Regions from separate parts of the Rhizobium sp. P43 genome, predicted to be linked through region 2. Evidence: riboswitches for the same ligand, from Rfam matches in the RefSeq annotation. Region 2 holds a riboswitch; the other holds the start of a gene.
What was found. A riboswitch is a leader RNA that binds a small molecule or an ion and turns the genes downstream of it on or off. The one in region 2 is predicted to bind thiamine pyrophosphate.

Region 1 (9,628 bases), 580 kb from region 2:
ATGGCGGGTGCAAAGCCGGCGCCGATGCCCTGGATCTTGTGAGGGCCGGGATTGCCGCCCGAGAGAACGGGGCTGTCGGCCGGCTCGACAGCGACGACCTTGATCTCCGGCTTGCGGCTCTTCAGCACCTGGCCGGTGCCGGTGATCGTGCCGCCGGTGCCGATCCCGGAGACGAGGATGTCGATCTTGCCCTCGGTGTCGTTCCAGATTTCTTCCGCCGTCGTCTTGCGGTGGATTTCGGGATTGGCCGGGTTTTCGAACTGCTGCGGGATGATGGCGTCGGGTGTCGTTTCGGCCAGCTCCTGCGCCTTGGCGATGGCACCCTTCATACCCTTGGCCCCTTCGGTCAGCACGAGCTCTGCGCCGAGCAGCGCCAGCATCTTGCGGCGCTCGATCGACATGGTCTCAGGCATGGTGAGGATCAGGCGATAGCCCTTGGCGGCAGCCGCGAAAGCGAGTGCAATGCCGGTGTTGCCGGAGGTCGGCTCGATCAGCGTGGTCTTGCCAGGGATGATCTTGCCCTGGGCTTCGAGGCTCTCGATCATGGCCACGCCGATGCGGTCCTTGACCGAGGCGATCGGATTGAAGAATTCGAGCTTCGCGAGCAGGTGCGCCTTCACGCCCTTTTCCTTGGCCAGCTTGTCGAGCCGCACGATCGGCGTATCGCCGATCGTCTCCGTGATCGAACCATAGATGCGTCCGCGACCGGGTTTCTTCTGCTCAGTCATGTGTTTCTCCCTGGTGATTTGGTTGAGCCGAGCTTACGCCGCAGGCTGCGTGCATGCCAGCATGCTCATGTCGCCCGACAGGCCATCCTTGGAAAAATCTGCCTTGGTCACCCGCGCGATGCTCTCTGAGGCGCCTTGGCGGCGCTCAACTGGCGCGCACCGCGATATAGGCGGCAGTGCCCGCGAGAATGCCGGCCGCGCTGCGGTTGAGCAGCTTCAGGGCTTCGGGACGCTTCAGCAATCCGCGCGCCTGGGCAGCGAGCAGGATATAGGGCAGCAGGACCGCCATCAGCACGATGAAGGTCAGACCGGCGAGCAGGATATAGTCGGCAAGCCCGATCGCCTCGAGCGGGATCAGCGTCGGCACCAGCGCGACGTAAAACAGCATGGTCTTCGGATTGCCGAGCGTCACGAGCAGTCCCGACAGGAAGGATATCCACGGGCGCATCGCCTTTTCCGCCTTGATGTCCTGGGGAACGAGCCCTGCCGTCCAGAGCTTCCAGGCGACATAGACGAGATAGGCGGCGCCAAGAAATTTCAGGATCAGGAAGGGCGTGACGAATGTCTTGGCCAGAACCGATAGCCCGAGGATGACGGCAGTCAGATAGACGAGGTCGCCGAGGATGAGCCCAAGCCCCATGAGGAAGGTTGGGCGGAACCCGGAACCCAGCGCCCGGGCCACGATCGCGGTCATGCCCGGTCCGGGAATGGCCGCCGCGATGAACAGAGCGCCGCAATAGGCAATGATGGTCGTCAGGGTCATCGGTCTCCTCCTCGCCCATTCCTAGTCCTGACGCGAAAGACTTGCAACGGTGACACGATCGCGATTGCTAGCTGCCGTCGACTGCAGCTAGGAGGCATAATTCTTTGAGGAAACAATCCCCTTGCCCAGCCCCACCATGCTCTTCGCCTTCGCCCTGATCTGCCTCGGCATGGTGCTGACGCCGGGGCCGAATATGATCTATCTCGTGTCGCGCTCGATCTGCCAGGGTCCGATGGCGGGGCTGGTTTCGCTCGGCGGTGTGGCACTCGGCTTTGTCGTCTATGTGCTTCTAACCGCCGGCGGGATCACGGTCCTGCTTTTTGCCGTTCCCTTCGCCTATGACCTGCTCAAGTTTGCCGGCGCAGTCTATCTGGCATGGCTTGCCTGGCAGTCGCTGAAGCCCGGTGGCCGCTCGCCCTTCCAGGTCCGCGACCTGCCCGCCGACAGCAGTCGTAAGCTCTTCCTGATGGGCTTCGTCACCAGCCTGCTAAACCCGAAAGTCGCCGTGCTCTATCTCTCGCTTCTGCCGCAGTTCATCGATCCTGCTGGCGGCAGCGTGCTGCTTCAGTCCCTGGTGCTCGGCTTTACCCAGATCGCCATCAGCGTGACCGTCAATGGTCTGATTGCCCTGTCCGCCGGCTCCATCGCCCTCTTCCTCGTCGGGCGCCCTTTCTGGCTCGTTGTCCAGCGCTGGCTGATGGGCACGGTCTTGGCCGCACTTGCCGTTCGCATGGTCACGGAGGCGCAGCGCTAGCCACAGCCCTCATCACACCCCCGTCGACCCAAACCCGCCGGCACCCCGCGCGGTGTCGCTTGTCTCGGTCACTTCGGCCACCTGCGCCTGCGTCACCGGCGCGATCACCATCTGGGCGATGCGCATGCCGCGGGTGATAACAAACTCCTCCTGGCCGAGGTTGATCAGCAGCACCTTCACCTCGCCGCGATAATCGCTGTCGATCGTGCCTGGCGTGTTGAGGCAGGTCACGCCGTTCTTGAAGGCAAGCCCCGAGCGTGGGCGGATCTGGGCTTCGAAGCCTTCAGGGATTTCCATGATGAAGCCTGTCGGCACCAGAGCCCTGGCACCCGGCGGAAGCGTCATCGGTTCCCCGTCGCTCACCGCAGCTCTCAGATCCATTCCCGCCGCCCCTGCTGACTCGTAGGCGGGAAGCTCAAGCCCTTCGCCATGCGGCAGGCGCTTGAGGTTGAGCACGGGACCGAGGATGTCGGAACGGATTGCGGCCATGGCGGATTTCCTTTGTTGCCCGCGCTCAATTGCATATTGGCCCTCGAAACGCTAGATAACCGCCCGACTAGAAGGAATTCCAGAGATATGGCTGAAACGCTCGCCGAGGCGGTCTCCCGCCGCCGCACCTTTGCTATTATCGCGCACCCGGACGCGGGTAAGACGACGCTCACCGAAAAGCTGCTGCTGTTCGGTGGCGCCATCCAGCTTGCCGGTGAAGTCAAGGCGAAGAAGGATCGCATTCAGACCCGGTCGGACTGGATGAAGATCGAGCGCGAGCGCGGCATTTCGGTCGTCACCTCGGTCATGACCTTCGAATATGAAGGCAATGTCTTCAACATCCTCGACACGCCCGGCCACGAAGACTTCGCCGACGACACCTATCGCACGCTCACAGCGGTGGACGCGGCCGTCATGGTCATCGATGCCGCCAAGGGTATCGAGCCGCGCACGCTGAAGCTGTTCGAAGTCTGCCGCATGCGCGACATCCCGATCATCACCTTCGTCAACAAGATGGACCGCGAAAGCCGCGATCCCTTCGAGATCCTCGACGAAGTGGAAGAAAAGCTGGCGCTCGACACCGCCCCGATCACCTGGCCGGTCGGCCGCTCCAAGACCTTTTGCGGCTCTTATCATCTCGCCAACAACACCTATCGTGGCGGCGATGCGCAGGTTGAGCCGGTCAAGGTCAATGGCCCGCAGAGTGTCGCGGAAAACCTGCCCGAAAACGAACGCCAGGCCTTCATCGACGAGCTGGAGCTCGCCCGCGAGGCCTGCCGGCCCTTCGATCGCCAGAGCTTCCTCGAAGGCCATATGACGCCCGTCTTCTTCGGCTCGGCGCTGCGCAATTTCGGTGTTCGTGACCTGATCAATGCGTTGGGCGCCTATGCGCCCCCGCCGCGCGACCAGGTGGCCGATACCCGCACCGTGCATGCGGCGGAAGAAAAGATGACGGCCTTCGTCTTCAAGATCCAGGCCAATATGGACCCGAACCACCGCGACCGCATCGCCTTTGCCCGCATCTGCTCCGGCAAGCTTGAGCGCGGCATGAAGGCCCGCCTTGCCCGCACCGGCAAGCAGATGGGCCTGACCGCACCGCAGTTCTTCTTTGCCTCGCAGCGTCAGCTGGCGGATACGGCCTATGCCGGTGATGTCGTTGGCATCCCGAACCACGGGACACTCAGGATCGGCGATACGCTGACCGAAGGCGAAAACCTCGTCTTTCAGGGCGTCCCGAACTTCTCGCCGGAAATCCTGCGCCGTGTGCGGCTGGAAGATGCGATGAAGGCGAAGAAGCTGAAGGAAGCGCTGCAGCAGATGGCCGAAGAGGGCGTCGTGCAGCTCTTCTCGCCGGAAGACGGCTCGCCAGCCATCGTCGGCGTCGTCGGCGCGCTGCAGCTCGACGTGTTGAAGGAACGCCTCCAGGGCGAATACGGCCTGCCGGTCTCCTTCGAAATGTCGCGCTTCTCCGTCTGCCGCTGGATTTCGGCCGAGAACAAGGATGATCTGGAAAAGTTCATGACCCAGCGCCGTGGCGACATCTGCCGCGATCTCGACGGCGACCCCGTCTTCATGGCCCAGGACCAGTTCTCTCTGCGTTATGAATCTGAGCGGTACCCGGCGATCAAGATGGTCGCCATCAAGGAATATCACGTCGCCAAGGCGGCGTGAGGCCTGGCGGGCGGTGGCGGATTTACCGCCGCCCCTGCAAAGCCTGACGTGTGTGGTTATTCTGCCGGTCTGATCCAAAGCGCCTGCGCGGACGTGAACTCGACCCGCAGGCGCTCATAGCTTGAAATCGTCGGATGATCAGTCTTAAGCGGATGCGTATGGGTCGCGGTAATCACCGCGACATCGGCGCCCGCTGCTTCTCCGGCCTTCACACCAGCTAGCACATCTTCGAACACCAGGCAGCGGGACGGATCGACACCCAGTCGCTCGGCGCCGAGCCGGTAGCCGGCCGGATCCGGTTTGCCGACTTTCACATCCTCGGCTGTCACGATCTTGACCGGCTGCGGCAGGCCGGCCGCCCCGATGCGGGCACGCGCAAGCGCCGACGGTGCAGATGTCACGATCGCCCAGCGCTCCGCCGGTAGGCTGTTCAGAAAGGCGATTGCGCCCGGGATCGGCACAATGCCGTCGAGATCCTCGATCTCGCCGCGCTCTATCTCCAGCGCTTCCTTGACCACATCGATGCCAGGCAGGTTCAGTGCGCTGATCGTGTCGATCCCCCGCTTGCCATGCATGGTCGGCAGGAAGGCTTGCAGATCAAGGCCATGCTTGAGAGCCCAGCGGCTCCAGACGCGTTCGGCGGCGGCGATGGAGTTGAGCAACGTGCCGTCCATGTCGAAGAGGAAGGCGTCATAGGCGCGATCAAAGAGCCGGTCGGGGGCGTGATGCAAGGTCTTGGGTCCTCTCTGTCGGTCGCGTCGTCACGGTCCCCTAACCCCTCTTGCAGAGGGCTGCAAACACTTAATCGGGAGTGCGGCCGATGGCAGGTGACAGGCCCTCCGCTCTCGCCTAATCTCCCGGCCATGAGACAGGGGCGTCCGGTGCAAGCCGGGCTGAGAAGTACCCTTTGAACCTGAACCAGATCATGCTGGCGGAGGGAGTCGATTGGGTGCCATGTCGGGCTTTCCGCGTCTGCCCAGTCGCTTCTCCGCCAGAAGGGAGAAGCAGCCATGACATCCACCTCCATCCGCAACGTGCTCTCGATCGCCGGCTCGGACCCGTCCGGCGGCGCCGGCATCCAGGCCGACCTCAAGGCTTTCTCGGCCCGGGGCTGCTACGGTATGGCGGTCATCACGGCGCTCACGGCGCAAAATACAAGGGGCGTCTCGGCGGTCGTGCCGCTCGATCCGGATTTCGTTGCCGAGCAGATCCGCATGGTCTTTGCCGATATCAGGGTCGATGCCGTGAAGATTGGCATAATCGCCAATGCCGGGATTGCCTCAGCCGTGGCGGAGGCGCTGAAGCCGCATCGTGGCATTCCCGTGGTTCTCGACCCGGTGATGATCGCCAAGGGTGGGGCCTCGCTTCTCGATCCCGATGCTGTCGAGGCGTTGACCTTACAACTCCTGCCGCTGGCGACCCTGCTCACCCCGAACCTGCCGGAGGCTGCGGCCCTGCTCGGCGACCCGGAAGCATCGGACCGTCGCATCATGGAATCTCAGGCCGTCCGGCTGACAGCGCTCGGCCCGAAGGCCGTGCTGGTCAAGGGCGGACATCTCTCCGGAGCAGAAAGCCCGGATGTGTTGGTTGCGGATGGACAGGTCAGCTGGTTCGAGGCCCGCCGCGTCGAGACGTCCAACACCCACGGAACCGGCTGCTCGCTGTCGAGCGCCCTGGCGGCGGAGCTTGCGAAGGGCAGGCAGCCGCAGGAAGCGGTCAGTATCGCAAAGGCCTGGCTGGCTGAGGCTGTTGCGGCCTCCGGCAGGCTGACGGTCGGATCGGGACACGGCCCGGTGCACCACTTCCATGCCATGTGGGCGGAGCCCGCGCTTTCGTGATGCCAAAGGCGGAGAAGTGCAGACAAAAAAGAAAACCCGGCGCTGGAGACGCCGGGTTGAAGTGAACTTGACTGCGTGGGATTAATGATCGGCCTTGATAAAGGTTCCGTTCTGCAACTCCTTCATCGCCTGCATCAGCTCTTCGCGTGTGTTCATGACGATCGGACCATGCCAGGCGACCGGCTCCTTGATCGGCTTGCCGGTGACGAGCAGGAAGCGGATGCCCTTGTCGCCGGCCTGCACGGTAATCTCGTCGCCGGTGTCGAAAACGACCAGCGTCCGGTTGCCGGAAAGGTCGCGGATGTTCAGCTCCTCGCCCATGTATTCCTTCTCGACCTTCACGCCGAAGGGCTTGGAGGCATCGCGGAACGAGCCGGAGCCGGCAAAGATATAGGCGAAGGCCGAGCGATAGGTGTCGACCGGGAAGGTCTTGCGCTTACCCGGCGGCACCGAGATGTCGAGATAGACGGGCTCGGCGGCAATGCCGTCGACCGGGCCGCTCTTGCCCCAGAAGTCGCCGCAGATGACGCGCACGGCGGTGCCGTCGTCATCGATGACAATGGGGATGTCGGCAGACTTGATGTCCTGGTAACGCGGCTTGGTCATCTTCAGCGAAGACGGCAGGTTGGCCCACAGCTGGAAGCCGTGCATCCGGCCGGCGAAATCACCCTTCGGCATTTCCTGGTGCAGGATGCCGCTGCCGGCGGTCATCCATTGCAGGTCGCCGGCACCCAGCATGCCGTAATTGCCGAGACTGTCGCCATGTTCGACGGTGCCGGCCAGCACATAGGTGATCGTCTCGATGCCGCGATGCGGATGCCAGGGAAAGCCGCGCAGATAGTCGCTCGGCTCGTCATTACGAAAGTCGTCCATCATCAGGAAGGGATCGGTCATCGAGGGATCGCCGAAACCGAAGACGCGGTGCAGCTTCACGCCCGCGCCCTCCATGGTCGGCGTGGCGCGGCTCTCATGCTTGACGGGACGGATGGACATCAGGGGATCTCCTTGGGTCGAGTGACTTGCTTGCCCGGGAATATATGCGAGCGGTCGCTGCCGCGCAGGTGGGGCTGTCAGAACGCAGTGTTCACATTTGCGCCAATCCGGCGCGCAAGAAATGTTGCACTGCCCGACAAAATTTTGTCATGAATGGGCTCATGTTTGCAAATCATTAGTCTATCGGGCGAAGACTGTTGAAGATCAGCAATCGGTTCGATTGAACTGGGGCAAAATCATATGTGTCGTTGGGTGGCTTACCGCGGTGTTCCGATCTTCCTGGAAGAACTTGTCACCTCGCCTGCGCATTCCCTGATCGAGCAATCCCATTGTGCGACCCGCGCCAAGACGGCGACCAACGGCGATGGCTTCGGTCTCGCCTGGTATGGTGACCGTCCCGAGCCCGGCCGCTTCCGCGATGTTCTGCCCGCCTGGTCTGACTGCAATCTGAAAAGCCTCGCAAGCCAGATCCGCTCGCCACTCTTCCTCGCCCATGTCCGCGCCGCTACCCATGGCGCGACCCGCCGCGACAACTGCCATCCCTTCGTGCAGGGCACCTGGTCCTTCATGCACAATGGCCAGATCGACAATTTCGACCGCATCCGCCGACCCATGGAAGGCATGCTGGACGACGAGCATTTCCATGCCCGTGTCGGCACGACCGACAGCGAGCTGCTGTTCCTGCTGGCGCTGCAGTTCGGTCTGCGCGAACGACCGCTGGCGGCGATGAGCGAGGCTGTGGGTTTCGTCGAGCAGATCAGCCTGCATCTGACCGGTTCGGCGCGCATCCGCATGACGGCGGCCTTCTCCGACGGAAAGACGCTGTATGCCGTGCGCTACTCGACGGATGAACACGCGCCGACGCTGTTTGCGGCACCCATGGGCCCGAAGGGCAGCTTCTGCCTCGTCTCAGAGCCGCTGAACGACGAGACGGACACCTGGGTGGAGATCCCCGCAGGCAGCGCGGTGATCCTCAGCGAAAAGGGGCTGGACGCAGCCGAGTTCAAGCCCGAGGTTGATCGAATGCGGGTCGAACAGGTGCGTCAGCCAGCCTTGGCTGCGGTCTGAGCAAGCTTCCTAATCAGCGATTCCGAGTTCAGCACGCAGCTTGCGTGTCAGAGAAGCACTGACTGTGCGATAAGAGCGCGTGAGATATTCCTGCAGATCGGCCTGGCCAAGTTCACTGTTGGGCTCGACGGTCACCCATTTGCGCTTGGCGAAATAGGGGGCCTGCGAAACGCCCGCAAGTGACGTCAGGATCTCGAAGCTTTCTTCACTGACCTTGAAGCAAAGGCGTTTTTCACTGTCGGTCAGCAGTGCGAAGACCTTATTCCCCACCTTGGCGACACGGGCGTCCCACTGATCGACGAGCGTGGTGCCGGCGAACTCCCGGACGAAAGCATCGAAGCTGGAGCGTTCAAACAGGCTCATGCGCCGGTTCCGCCCATCTGTGTCGCGATCCAGAGCGCCAGCCGCTCGGCCACCTCGTCCTTGGAAAGGTCCGGCCAGGCTTCGATGCCGTCGCGGGAAATCAGCTTCACCCGGTTGCGGTCGCCGCCCATGATTCCGGTCTCCGGCGAGACGTCATTGGCTACGATCAGGTCGGCGCCCTTGCGATCGAGCTTTGTCCGGCCGTTCTGCTCGACATTTTCAGTCTCGGCGGCAAAACCGACGACGAGACGCGGACGCTCAGCATGATGACCCACGGTTTTCAGAATGTCGGGGTTTTCAGTCAGATGTAATGGTGCCGGGGCTTCGCCGGGCTGTTTCTTGATCTTCTGTTCCGCCGATGAGGCGACCCGCCAGTCTGCGACCGCGGCGACCATGACCGCAATATCGGCAGGAAGTGCAGAAAGAACCGCATCGCGCATCTCCTCGGCCCGCTCCACATGCTGCGTGTTCACACCGGCTGGATCGGCAATCGTCACGGGGCCGGAGACCAGCGTCACATCAGCGCCGAGCCGCGCAAGGGCGGCTGCGATCGCATGGCCCTGCTTGCCCGATGAGCGGTTGGCGATGTAGCGCACCGGATCGATCGGTTCATGCGTCGGCCCCGAGGTCACAATCGCCTTCATCCCGGCCAGCGGCTTGGGTCCGGAGAGTATGTCTTCGACGCGCGCGGCAATCTCCAGCGGCTCGGCCATGCGTCCGCGCCCGCGTTCACCACTTTCGGCCATCTCGCCTTCCATCGGTCCGATGGCATGAATGCCGTCGCGCTGGAGCACGGCGAAGTTACGCTGGGTGGCTGGATGCGCCCACATTTTGGGGTTCATGGCCGGCGCAATCAGCACGGGCCGGTCCGTCGCCAGAAGCACGGTCGATGCCAAATCGTCTGCAAGCCCGTTCGCCATCTTCGCCATCAGATCGGCGGTGGCAGGGGCGACCAGCACCA
Region 2 (9,628 bases):
TCGACACGCTGCGGTGCATTCGGATGGCTCGATAGGAAGTCCAGGCTCTGGTCGGCGTCGGGATCAACAGAGCTGAACTGGCTGTAGCGGGCCATGGAGTCAAGGAAACGGGCGGCGGCATAGGGGTCATAGCCGGCTTCGCCCAGCGTGCGCACGCCGATGACATCAGCCTGCAGCTCTTGCTGGCGCGAGAAGGCGGCGAGCCGCAGCTTGCCACGGGCCAGCGCCTGCTTGCCGGCGAGATCGCTGGAGAGCACTTCGGCGACGACGCGGCTGGCAATCACTTCCGCCTCTTCACGGCGCTGACGCTCGATGCCGTGATTGGCGGTCACGTGGGCCATTTCGTGGCTGAGCACGGCGGCCACTTCCGAGGCATCATTGGCAAGCGCCAGAAGACCGCGCGTCACGTAGAGATAGCCACCCGGCAGCGCGAAGGCATTGATCGCCGGGGAATTCAGGATGGTGATACGATAGGACTGGTTCGGGTTTTCCGACACCGCCGTCAGCGCGCCGGCAATGCGAGCGACGAGGCGTTCGGTCTTGGCGTCGGAATATTCCCCGCCATAGGAAGCAACGATGCGCGGATGCTCGCGCGCACCCATCTGGGCGCGCGGGTCACCCTTCTGCACCTCGTCAACGATCTGCGGATTGCTGGAGGGCGCGACCGAGGGCTCATAGGCCTGTTCGAAGAGCGACTGGCAGGAGGAAAGCACAAGCCCGGCCGAGATCAGCACAGCAACGCTCGACGCGAGCCTTGCAGGCCGGCGCCACCGATCTCGATCGGCAGTCATCGCGCTGTTCCGGCTCAAAAACTGCATCCTGCCCCTTCACGCTGTGCTCCGATCTCGCCGGTGTGGCAGAACATCGGGTTGCAGCATCCAATTGCCATCTGCCACGATCACCTCATGACGATCCGGCAGCGCTTCACATAATGCGGAATCGCCGCATTCTCCAGAAGATAGTCATGCCGACGGAAATGACCAATGGTCCTGCCGAAGGAACAACCATTCCTTACGCGCATGGCAGGTGGGGACGACCAAATTAAGGCGATTTGCCTGCAAAAACCGTGTCGCCGAGGAAGTCGCGGACCGGTTTTACGTCCGTTGTTGCGAGAAACTGCGCCTTGGGCGCCTGCACAAGCACCTGCCCGTCATCGATAAAGAGGACGTGATCGGCGAGCCGCACGACGTCGCGTGGGTCATGGGTGACGAGAAGGATCGTGGATCCGGTTTCCGCATGGAGATCGGCCAGAAGCTCCACCATGGCAGCCCGCAAGCCCGGATCGAGCGCTGCAAAGGGCTCATCGAGCAGCAGCACTGGACGTCTGCGAACCAGCGCCCGGGCGAAGGCCGCCCTTTGCCGTTCTCCGCCGGACAGCGACCCAGGAAGCCGTCGCTCGTAGCCGGGAAGTCCGACTCGGGCGAGAGCATCGGAGATCGCCTTGCGATCGCCTGGCGTCAGCCGCAGCGCAGGATGGATGCCGAGCCCGATATTGGTGAAGAGATCGAGATGCGAAAACAGGTTGTTGTCCTGGAAGACCAGCGAGACAGGCCGCTCCGCCGGAGCAAGACCCGTCACATCCTCGCCCGCGATCTCGATGCGGCCGGATATCGGCTGTTCGAAACCTGAGACGAGGTTGAGCAGGGTCGACTTGCCCGAGCCAGAGGGGCCGACAATGGCCGTGATACCCCCGCTGTCGAAAGCACAATCGAAATGGAAGCTGCGATTGCCGAGCGTCAGGCGCGCATCTTCAAGGCGGATCGCGCTCAAATCTCTCTCACGCATCGCGTCTCTCCCGCTGATCACCGTTTTTCTGTGGTCCCGGAGCGCCGATCAGGGCAAGGGCCAGGCAGACGACACCAAGGAGCAAGGCCAGTCCATCGGCGTCCGTACTGCGATAACTGCCCATCTGGGCATAGATGAGGGCGGGCATGGTCGAGATGTTTTCCGATCCAAACAGGGCGACGGCGCCGAGATCGCCGAGCGACAGGGCCATGGCAAAGGCAAGCGCCATCAACAGAGGGCGCTTCAGGACCGGCCAATCGATGCGGCGCAGGCGCTGCCCGACAGACAGGCCGAGACTTTCAGAAAGGCGCGCGGTGCGGTCACGATGCTCGCGATAGGCCGGCTCCAGCACGCGGACGGCAAAGGGCAGGGCCATCAATGCGTTGATACCGGCAACCACGAAGGGCGCAAAGCTGGCGACGTCGCCGCGCGACCTCAAGGCCAGGAACCAGCCGGTGGCGAGGACGCTGGTCGGGACGAGCAGGACCAGCGACGAGGCAGCGGCCAGCGCGATGGAGAAGATGCGACTGCCGGCGTGACGGTTTTGCATCGTTGCGATCTCGGTTCTCGCTGCCACGGCGCCATAGGCGAGGAGGACGGCAAGCAGGCCTGCCGCGAGCGCCACGGCGAGGCTGGTCAGGGCTGCTCGATGAAAGGTGGCTTGGGAGATGAGCCGCCCGAGATCGGCCTGCAGCCCCGACACGACCACCTGGCCCAGCGGCAAGACGAGGAAGAGACCGGCCAGGAGAAGCAGCAAGCCATCCACAAGACGCACCAGCGGTCGCTTTCCATCGAAGCGCTGATAGCGGCGACCGCTGGTCACGCCTGTGTCGGAGGCAGCGGGCAGAAGGCTCAAGGCTGCGAGGATGACAGCCGTGACGGTGATCTGCAGGAGGGCCAGCGAGACGGCGCGTTCGGGGTTAAAGTCGAAGCGCAGCGCCTGATAGATGGCGACCTCGATCGTGGTTGCGGCCGGTCCGCCGCCAAAGACCAGAACAAGCGTGAAACTCGTGACGCAGAGCATGAAGATCAGGCCTGCCGCGCCTGGAATGACGCGTGCGAGCACTGGCCATTCGATGAAGCGGAAGGTGGAGAGTGGCGAAAGGCCGAGGCTCGCCGACATCCGCCAGTATTCCGCCGGCACCCGTTCGAGTGCAGACAGCATGAGCCGTGTCGCGAGCGGCAGGTTGAAGAAGACATGGGCGACGAGGATGCCGGTCAGCCCGTAGATCGAGATCGGCTGGGAGAGACCGAGAGAACTCAGCGCATCATTGACGATGCCGCTTCGTCCGAAGATGCCGATCAGGCCGAGCGCGCCGATCAGAACGGGCAGACCCATTGGCACGGCCATCAGGCGGATCAGCCAGATTCGACCGGGGAAATCCGGCTGTCTGGCCAGCGCGCTGGCAACGGGTAGGGCAAGGCCGACGGAGATGACCGTCGACAGGAAGGCCTGCCAGAGGGTGAAGGAGAGCACCGACCGCACGACCGGATCAGCAAAGGCCGACAGAAGACCGCCGGAAAGCCGGCCCACCAGCAGCGCTGCAAGCGCCACGCCGACAAAGCCCGCCACCACCAGCAAAACGAAAAGGCCGCCCGCGAATGCGGGCAGCCTCTGGCGTCTCGACTGGTGAAGCGGACGGAGCATCCGGTCTTACTTCAGCGTCATGGCTTTCAGCCACTCGTCGATCCAGGCCTGCCGGTTCGCGGCGACTTCGGCCGGGTCCATCAGGAAGGTGGTCTTCGGCTGCACGAGCTTGCCGAAGGCCTCTGGCAGAGGCTCGGACGTGGCGGCGACCGGCATCATCCAGTTGTTGGTCGGGATGGTGTCCTGGAAACCGGGCTCAAGCATGAAGGCGAGGAACTGGCGGGCGAGCGCCTTTTCCGGCGCGTTCTTCAGAAGGCCGGCGACCTCGATCTGGATGTAATGCCCTTCGGAGAATTCGGCAGCCTGGTAGCGGTCGGTTTCCTCGGCGACCATGTGGTAGGCCGGCGAGGTGGTGTAGGAGAGGACCATCGGCGCTTCGCCCTTGGTGAACAGGCCGTATGCTTCCGACCAGCCGGGGGTGACGGTCAGGACGCGGTCCTTGAGCTTGGCCCAGGCTTCCGGCGCCTTGTCACCATAGACCGACTTGACCCAGAGCAGCAGGCCAAGCCCCGGCGTCGAAGTGCGCGGATCCTGGATGACGATCTTCTGGGCCGGATCGCCCTCGACCAGTTCCTTGAGGCTCGTCGGCGGGGTCTTGATCGTCTCGGTGTCATAGATCACGGCGAAGTGGCCGTAGTCATAGGGCAGGAAGACATCGTCGCTGAAGCCGCCCGGCACCTTCACAGCCGAGGCATCCACGCCATGCGCTTCGAAGAGACCGGTCTGCTTGGCTTCCTCGACGAGATTGGTGTCGAGCCCGAGAACGACGTCGGCCTTCGAGGTCTCGCCTTCGAGCTTCAGGCGCGTCAGAAGCGCCACGCCATCAGCGACGCCGACGAAGTTGACGGTGCAGTTGCAGGTCTTCTCGAAGGCTTCCTTGACCTTGGGGCCGGGACCCCATTCCGAGACGAAGCTCTCATAGGTGTAGACGGTCAGCGTCTTGCCTTCGGCGAGGGCCGGCGAGACGAAGCCGATCATGGCAGCTGCGACGCCGCCGATAAACATGGAAACAGTTGTGGGTCGCATGGCGCCCTCCTCCTTCATCATCATAACTGTCGGGATAGGGCGCTTTGCGATCGACGCGTCTAATCCCTCCGCCGGTGTTAACCGGATCAGGTTCCGCGGGTTGGCTGACGCCTCTCAGCATTCCGATCGTTGGAGATCGGAAGGCACCCCGTTAGAGCAGCCTTGAGATAGCGCGCCGCTTTGCAGAGCGCAAGGTGGGACAATTGACCGCATCGCCGCAGGCATGGGGAAACTGACACGTTGCCTGTGTTACAAATGTATCGGGATAAGTGAGAACCGGTGCGCATGGCAGGCTTGCAGTTGAAGGGCATAAGTGAAACGGACCGCGTCGTTGCCGAGGTCGAGGCCAGTTTCAGCCGTCAGTTGGCCATGGCGCTGGACAGTTTCTGGAAGTCCGATGCCCGCAATCGCATTCTCGGCTTTGCCTTTGCGCTTGTGGTCGTGATCCTCGCCACCGTCTACGGCACCGTCCAGCTCAACCACTGGAACGCCCCCTTCTACAACGCGCTCGAACGCCGCGACCTGCCGGCGTTTCTGACGGAACTCCGCAACTTCGCGATCATTGCCGGTGTGCTGCTGGTGCTGAATGTCGTGCAGGCCTGGCTGAACCAGATGACAGCGCTCTACATGCGCGAGGGCCTGTCGCGTGACGTCGTGGATCAGTGGCTAAACGGCGCGCGGGCCTACAGGCTTTCGGTGTCGAGCGCGCTTGGCGTCAATCCGGACCAGCGCCTTCACGAGGATGCGCGCAAGCTTGCCGAAATGACGACCTCACTGTCGATCGGGTTGTTCAATGCCACGATCCTGCTCGTCAGCTTCATCGGGGTCCTCTGGGGCCTGTCCAGCGAGTTCACCTTCAAGATCGGCGACTGGAGCTTCCAGATCCCGGGCTACATGGTCTGGGGTGCGCTCATCTATGCGCTCGCCGCATCGCTGCTCAGCCAATTGGTGGGGCGCAAGCTGTCGCGGCTGAATGCCGATCGCTATGCCCGCGAGGCGGATCTGCGCTTTTCGCTGATGCGCGCCAACGAGAACCTCGAGGCGATCGCCGTCACGCGCGGTGAGGCGACCGAGCGGCAGCATATCCATGATTCGCTTGATGGGGTGCTGATGTCGATCCGCCATCTGGCATTGGCGCTCACCAATCTCACCTGGGTGACGGCCGGCTTCGGATGGCTTGCGATCATCGTGCCGATCCTGATCGCCTCACCGGCCTATTTTGCCGGCACCATTTCCTTCGGTGGCCTGATGATGGCAGCTGCCGCCTTCACCCAGGTCTATTCGGCGCTGCGCTGGTATGTCGACAATTTCGGGGCCATTGCCGATTGGCGGGCGGCCCTGATGCGCGTTACGGTGCTCCGAGCCGCCCTGACCACGATGAACGACAACGAGGGCGGCAGCGGGCGGTTGACGCTTGCGCGGAGCGAGGATGGGACGCTGCGGCTGGAGAACCTCGAGATCTGCGTTCGCGTCAACGGCGATGCCTGCGAAAGTGCTTTCCATCTCAAGGAAAGGGATGTGATGATTTCTGCCGGCGATCGCGTGATGGTCAATGGCGACCAGGGCGTCAATCGCAAGCTGCTCTTCCACGCCATGGCCGGGCTCTGGCCTTTCGGCGAAGGACGCATCCTGCTGCCGGAGGACGAACTCGTCTTCGTGCCGCAGGCAAGTTATCTGCCCGAAGGCCGTTTGCGCAGCCTTCTCACCTATCCGTCGCTCTCTGCCACCGTCGATGATGCAGCTCTCGTTTCGGCCCTGCAGACGGTCGGGCTTGGCGAATTTTCTCGCCGTCTCGATGAAAAGGCACGCTGGGAGAGGATTCTCGACAAGGATCAGCAGATGGCGCTGGCTTTCGCCAATATCCTGCTGAGGAAGCCCCGCTGGCTGGTGATGCAGGATGTGCTGGAAGGGCTGGAGCCGGAAACCGAAAGCCGGCTCACGAAAATTCTGGCTACGGATTTGGCCGAGACAACGCTCATCTATCTCGGCCGGTCGCTTGCCTTTGCCAATGCGACGGGGGCGAGGGCTGTTCACCTTGAGAAATCAGGCGTGCCTTCGCCCGATGCGATCACATGAGGGCAATCAGCCCTCCAGTTCCTCGCGCAGCATCTCGAGTTCCAGCCATTCCTCTTCCATACGGGTGATATCGGCGCGCAGCTTTTCCATTTCGGCGGCGAGCTTGTTGAAGGTCGCCGGGTCCTTGGTGAAGAGGTTGGGATCGGCCATCTTGGCTTCGCGGGCCGCGATTTCCCTCTCGGCCTTTTCCATTTCTTTCGGCAGGTTTTCGAGCGCGAACTTCTGCTTGAAGGAGAGTTTGCCCTTGCCCTTCGAGCCGGCCTCGGCGGGCTTGCCGCCTGATGCTTCCTGGGCCTTTGCCTTCTCGGCCTTTTCGACCCGCTTGCGCTCGTCCTCGACGCCCTTGCGCTGCGCCAGCATGTCGGAATAACCGCCGGCATATTCGATCCAGCGACCATCGGGTGCGTCCGGATTGGCCGGCGCGATCGTCGAGGTCACCGTGCGGTCGAGGAAGTCACGGTCGTGGCTGACCAGGATGACGGTGCCGGAATAGCCGGCAACGATTTCCTGCAGCAGATCGAGCGTCTCGATGTCGAGGTCGTTGGTCGGCTCGTCGAGGATCAGGAGGTTCGAGGGCTTGGCCATCATCCGCGCCAGCATCAGGCGGGCGCGCTCGCCGCCCGAGAGGTTGCGGATCGGCGTGCGGGCCTGTTCCGGCTGGAAGAGGAAGTCCTTCATGTAGCCGGTGACATGCTTCTGCTCACCATTGACCAGAAGATTCTCGCCGCGACCGTCGGTCAGGTAATGGGCCAGCGTGTCATCGGGGTTCAAGTCCTCGCGCTTCTGGTCGAGAACCGCAATCTCCAGATTGGTGCCAAGCTTCACCACGCCGTCGTCGGGTTCCAGCTGACCGGTCAGCATCTTCAGGAGCGTCGTCTTGCCGGCTCCGTTCGGGCCGATCAGACCGATGCAGTCGCCTCGGTGAACGCGGATCGAAAAGGGTGCGACGATGGCGCGATCGCCATAGGTCTTGGCGATCTTGTCGGCCTCAATGACGAGCTTGCCGCTTTCCTTGCCCTCGGTCACCGAGGCCTGGATCGTGCCCTGGGGTCCCTTGTGGCCCCGATAATTGGCGCGCAGCGCCTGGAGATTACCGAGGCGGCGCATGTTGCGCTTGCGCCGCGCGGTGACACCATAGCGCAGCCAGTGTTCTTCGCGTTCGATCTGGCGACCGAGCTTGTGCTGCTCGATTTCCTCTTCTTCCAGCACCTGGTCGCGCCATTCCTCGAAATGGGCAAAGCCCCGGTTCAGCCGGCGCGACTGGCCGCGATCGAGCCAGACGGTGGCGGTCGAGATCTTCTCAAGGAAGCGGCGGTCGTGGGAAATCAGGACGAGCGCGCTGCGGCTCTTTGACAATTCACCTTCCAGCCATTCGATCGTCGGCAGGTCGAGATGGTTGGTCGGCTCGTCGAGCATCAGGATGTCAGGCTCGGGCGCAAGCACCCGGGCAAGGGCCGCACGGCGCGCTTCCCCGCCGGAGAGACGGGTCGGATCTTCCTGTCCGGTCAGCCCGAGATGTTCGAGCAGATAGGTGACGCGGTAGGGATCGTCTCCTGGTCCAAGACCAGCCTCGGCATAGGCCTGGACGGTCATGAAGCCGGCGAAATCAGGGGCCTGCTCCAGATAGCGGATCGTCGAGGCCGGATGACGGAAGACCTCGCCCGACTGGGCTTCCACCAGGCCCGCCGCGATCTTCATCAGCGTCGACTTGCCCGAACCATTGCGGCCGACAAGGCAGATCCGGTCGCCGGGTTCGACCTGCAGGCCGGCGCCGGCCAGAAGCGGCGTTCCGCCGAAGGAAAGATGGATATCGTCGAGTTTCAGAATGGGAGGCGCCAAGGCATCAGGCTCCGTAAAGGTCATAGGGGCGGGCGAGCAACATGGCCCGGCCACGGGAAAGCGAGACCGAGATCGGCCCCTCGGCGATGTTGGATATGGTGCGCGACGATCCGAAGGGCAGTTTGAAATCCTGCAGCGGATAGCGTGCATTGCGGATCGTCAGGCCCTCAAGCGCCGTAAAGCCAAGCACGGAAAAGAGCGCTCCTGCCGGGAAGCTCAAGCGCCAGTTCGCTTTCCTCCGAAAACGGATAGGCCTCTTCCTCGCCCGAAGTGAGCACCACCTCATAACCGTCTTCGACAAGGCCGAGCGCGTTCAGATAGTGCTGGAGGGCGTGGTCGGAGCGTTCGCCGGCAAGCGCACCGGCAAGGATGAGACGGGTTGCACCGCGGGCGATGGCCTCGGCAACCGCGATCTCACCATCGGTGACGGCCTTCGCAGCCGGATAGGTGCGGCGTTCGACCGACGGGAAACGGTCGATCAGGGCGGTGTCGCTGCTGTCGAAATCGCCGACCCAAAGCTCAGGCGTCAGGCCAAGACCGACGGCATGACGCATACCGCTATCGGCCGCGATCACACGGCTGCCCTGCGTCAATGCCCGCAGGCGATCCGTGACGGTCAGATTGCCGCCGAGCAGGAGAGTGAAGGAGGTCGCGTTCATGCGCCTGCCCATACCGCATCTTCGGCAAAAAGGGAAAGGCGAAAGCGTGGGCATTCAGGAGGTTCGAACGATCCAGGGGCGGGATGGCGGACTGCGATGAGACCGCCACGCCCCCGGGTCAGCGCTTCTTGGGCGAAGCGGCCTCGGCATTCTTGATCTGGGTGGTGAAGCTCGACACCGGAGCCGTGGAGGGCTTCGGCTTGTCCTGCTTCGGTTTTCTTACTTCGCGGTTCGAACGCTGCTGGCCTTTAGCCATGATGTGCTTTCCTTTTTCGGAGTGGCCGGTGCCCGGGCGGATGCCTTGCTGCGGCTTGGGTCGATGTCGCCTTCGGCGATGCAGCGGTCGAAACTCTCGTTTTCGAAACGCACGCGGTACTGCCTGCTTCCTGCCGTTTCAGGCAGCGTCGCCAGCACCTTGCAGGTACCAGTGCTGCGGGCCAGGCGGACTGGGCCTTCCTTGAGGACGAGCAGGTCGCCGATCGAGTAGATGTGTCTGGTCAATGCTGTCTCCTGCAGTGGGATGCTGCGATCGGGAAAGCCTTCCGGCGCGACATGGCCGAAAGAATCTGTGGGACGGTGTGGCCTTGCAAACGGC

Region 1: another riboswitch for thiamine pyrophosphate. It lies ahead of thiD (bifunctional hydroxymethylpyrimidine kinase/phosphomethylpyrimidine kinase); the one in region 2 lies ahead of thiB (thiamine ABC transporter substrate binding subunit).

The regions. Positions count from the first base shown of each region.
Region 1 is NZ_CM161539.1:3,253,100-3,262,727, reverse strand. Features, by position in the region: gene cysK (cysteine synthase A) at 1-728, opposite strand, end outside; gene AC1PUL_RS16295 (LysE family translocator) at 874-1,491, opposite strand; gene AC1PUL_RS16290 (LysE family translocator) at 1,628-2,245, shown strand; gene dut (dUTP diphosphatase) at 2,258-2,734, opposite strand; gene AC1PUL_RS16280 (peptide chain release factor 3) at 2,822-4,405, shown strand; gene AC1PUL_RS16275 (HAD-IA family hydrolase) at 4,462-5,136, opposite strand; TPP riboswitch at 5,266-5,362, shown strand; gene thiD (bifunctional hydroxymethylpyrimidine kinase/phosphomethylpyrimidine kinase) at 5,416-6,243, shown strand; gene AC1PUL_RS16265 (pirin family protein) at 6,325-7,236, opposite strand; gene AC1PUL_RS16260 (class II glutamine amidotransferase) at 7,477-8,304, shown strand; gene AC1PUL_RS16255 (MmcQ/YjbR family DNA-binding protein) at 8,314-8,667, opposite strand; gene coaBC (bifunctional phosphopantothenoylcysteine decarboxylase/phosphopantothenate--cysteine ligase CoaBC) at 8,664-9,628, opposite strand, start outside.
Region 2 is NZ_CM161539.1:3,833,069-3,842,696, reverse strand. Features, by position in the region: gene AC1PUL_RS19120 (M48 family metalloprotease) at 1-791, opposite strand, end outside; gene AC1PUL_RS19115 (thiamine ABC transporter ATP-binding protein) at 1,042-1,785, opposite strand; gene thiP (thiamine/thiamine pyrophosphate ABC transporter permease) at 1,778-3,433, opposite strand; gene thiB (thiamine ABC transporter substrate binding subunit) at 3,440-4,411, opposite strand; TPP riboswitch at 4,506-4,620, opposite strand; gene AC1PUL_RS19100 (ABC transporter ATP-binding protein/permease) at 4,745-6,535, shown strand; gene AC1PUL_RS19095 (ABC-F family ATP-binding cassette domain-containing protein) at 6,542-8,374, opposite strand; partial or broken gene AC1PUL_RS19090 (thiamine diphosphokinase) at 8,379-9,033, opposite strand; gene AC1PUL_RS19085 (hypothetical protein) at 9,152-9,289, opposite strand; gene AC1PUL_RS19080 (cold-shock protein) at 9,253-9,534, opposite strand.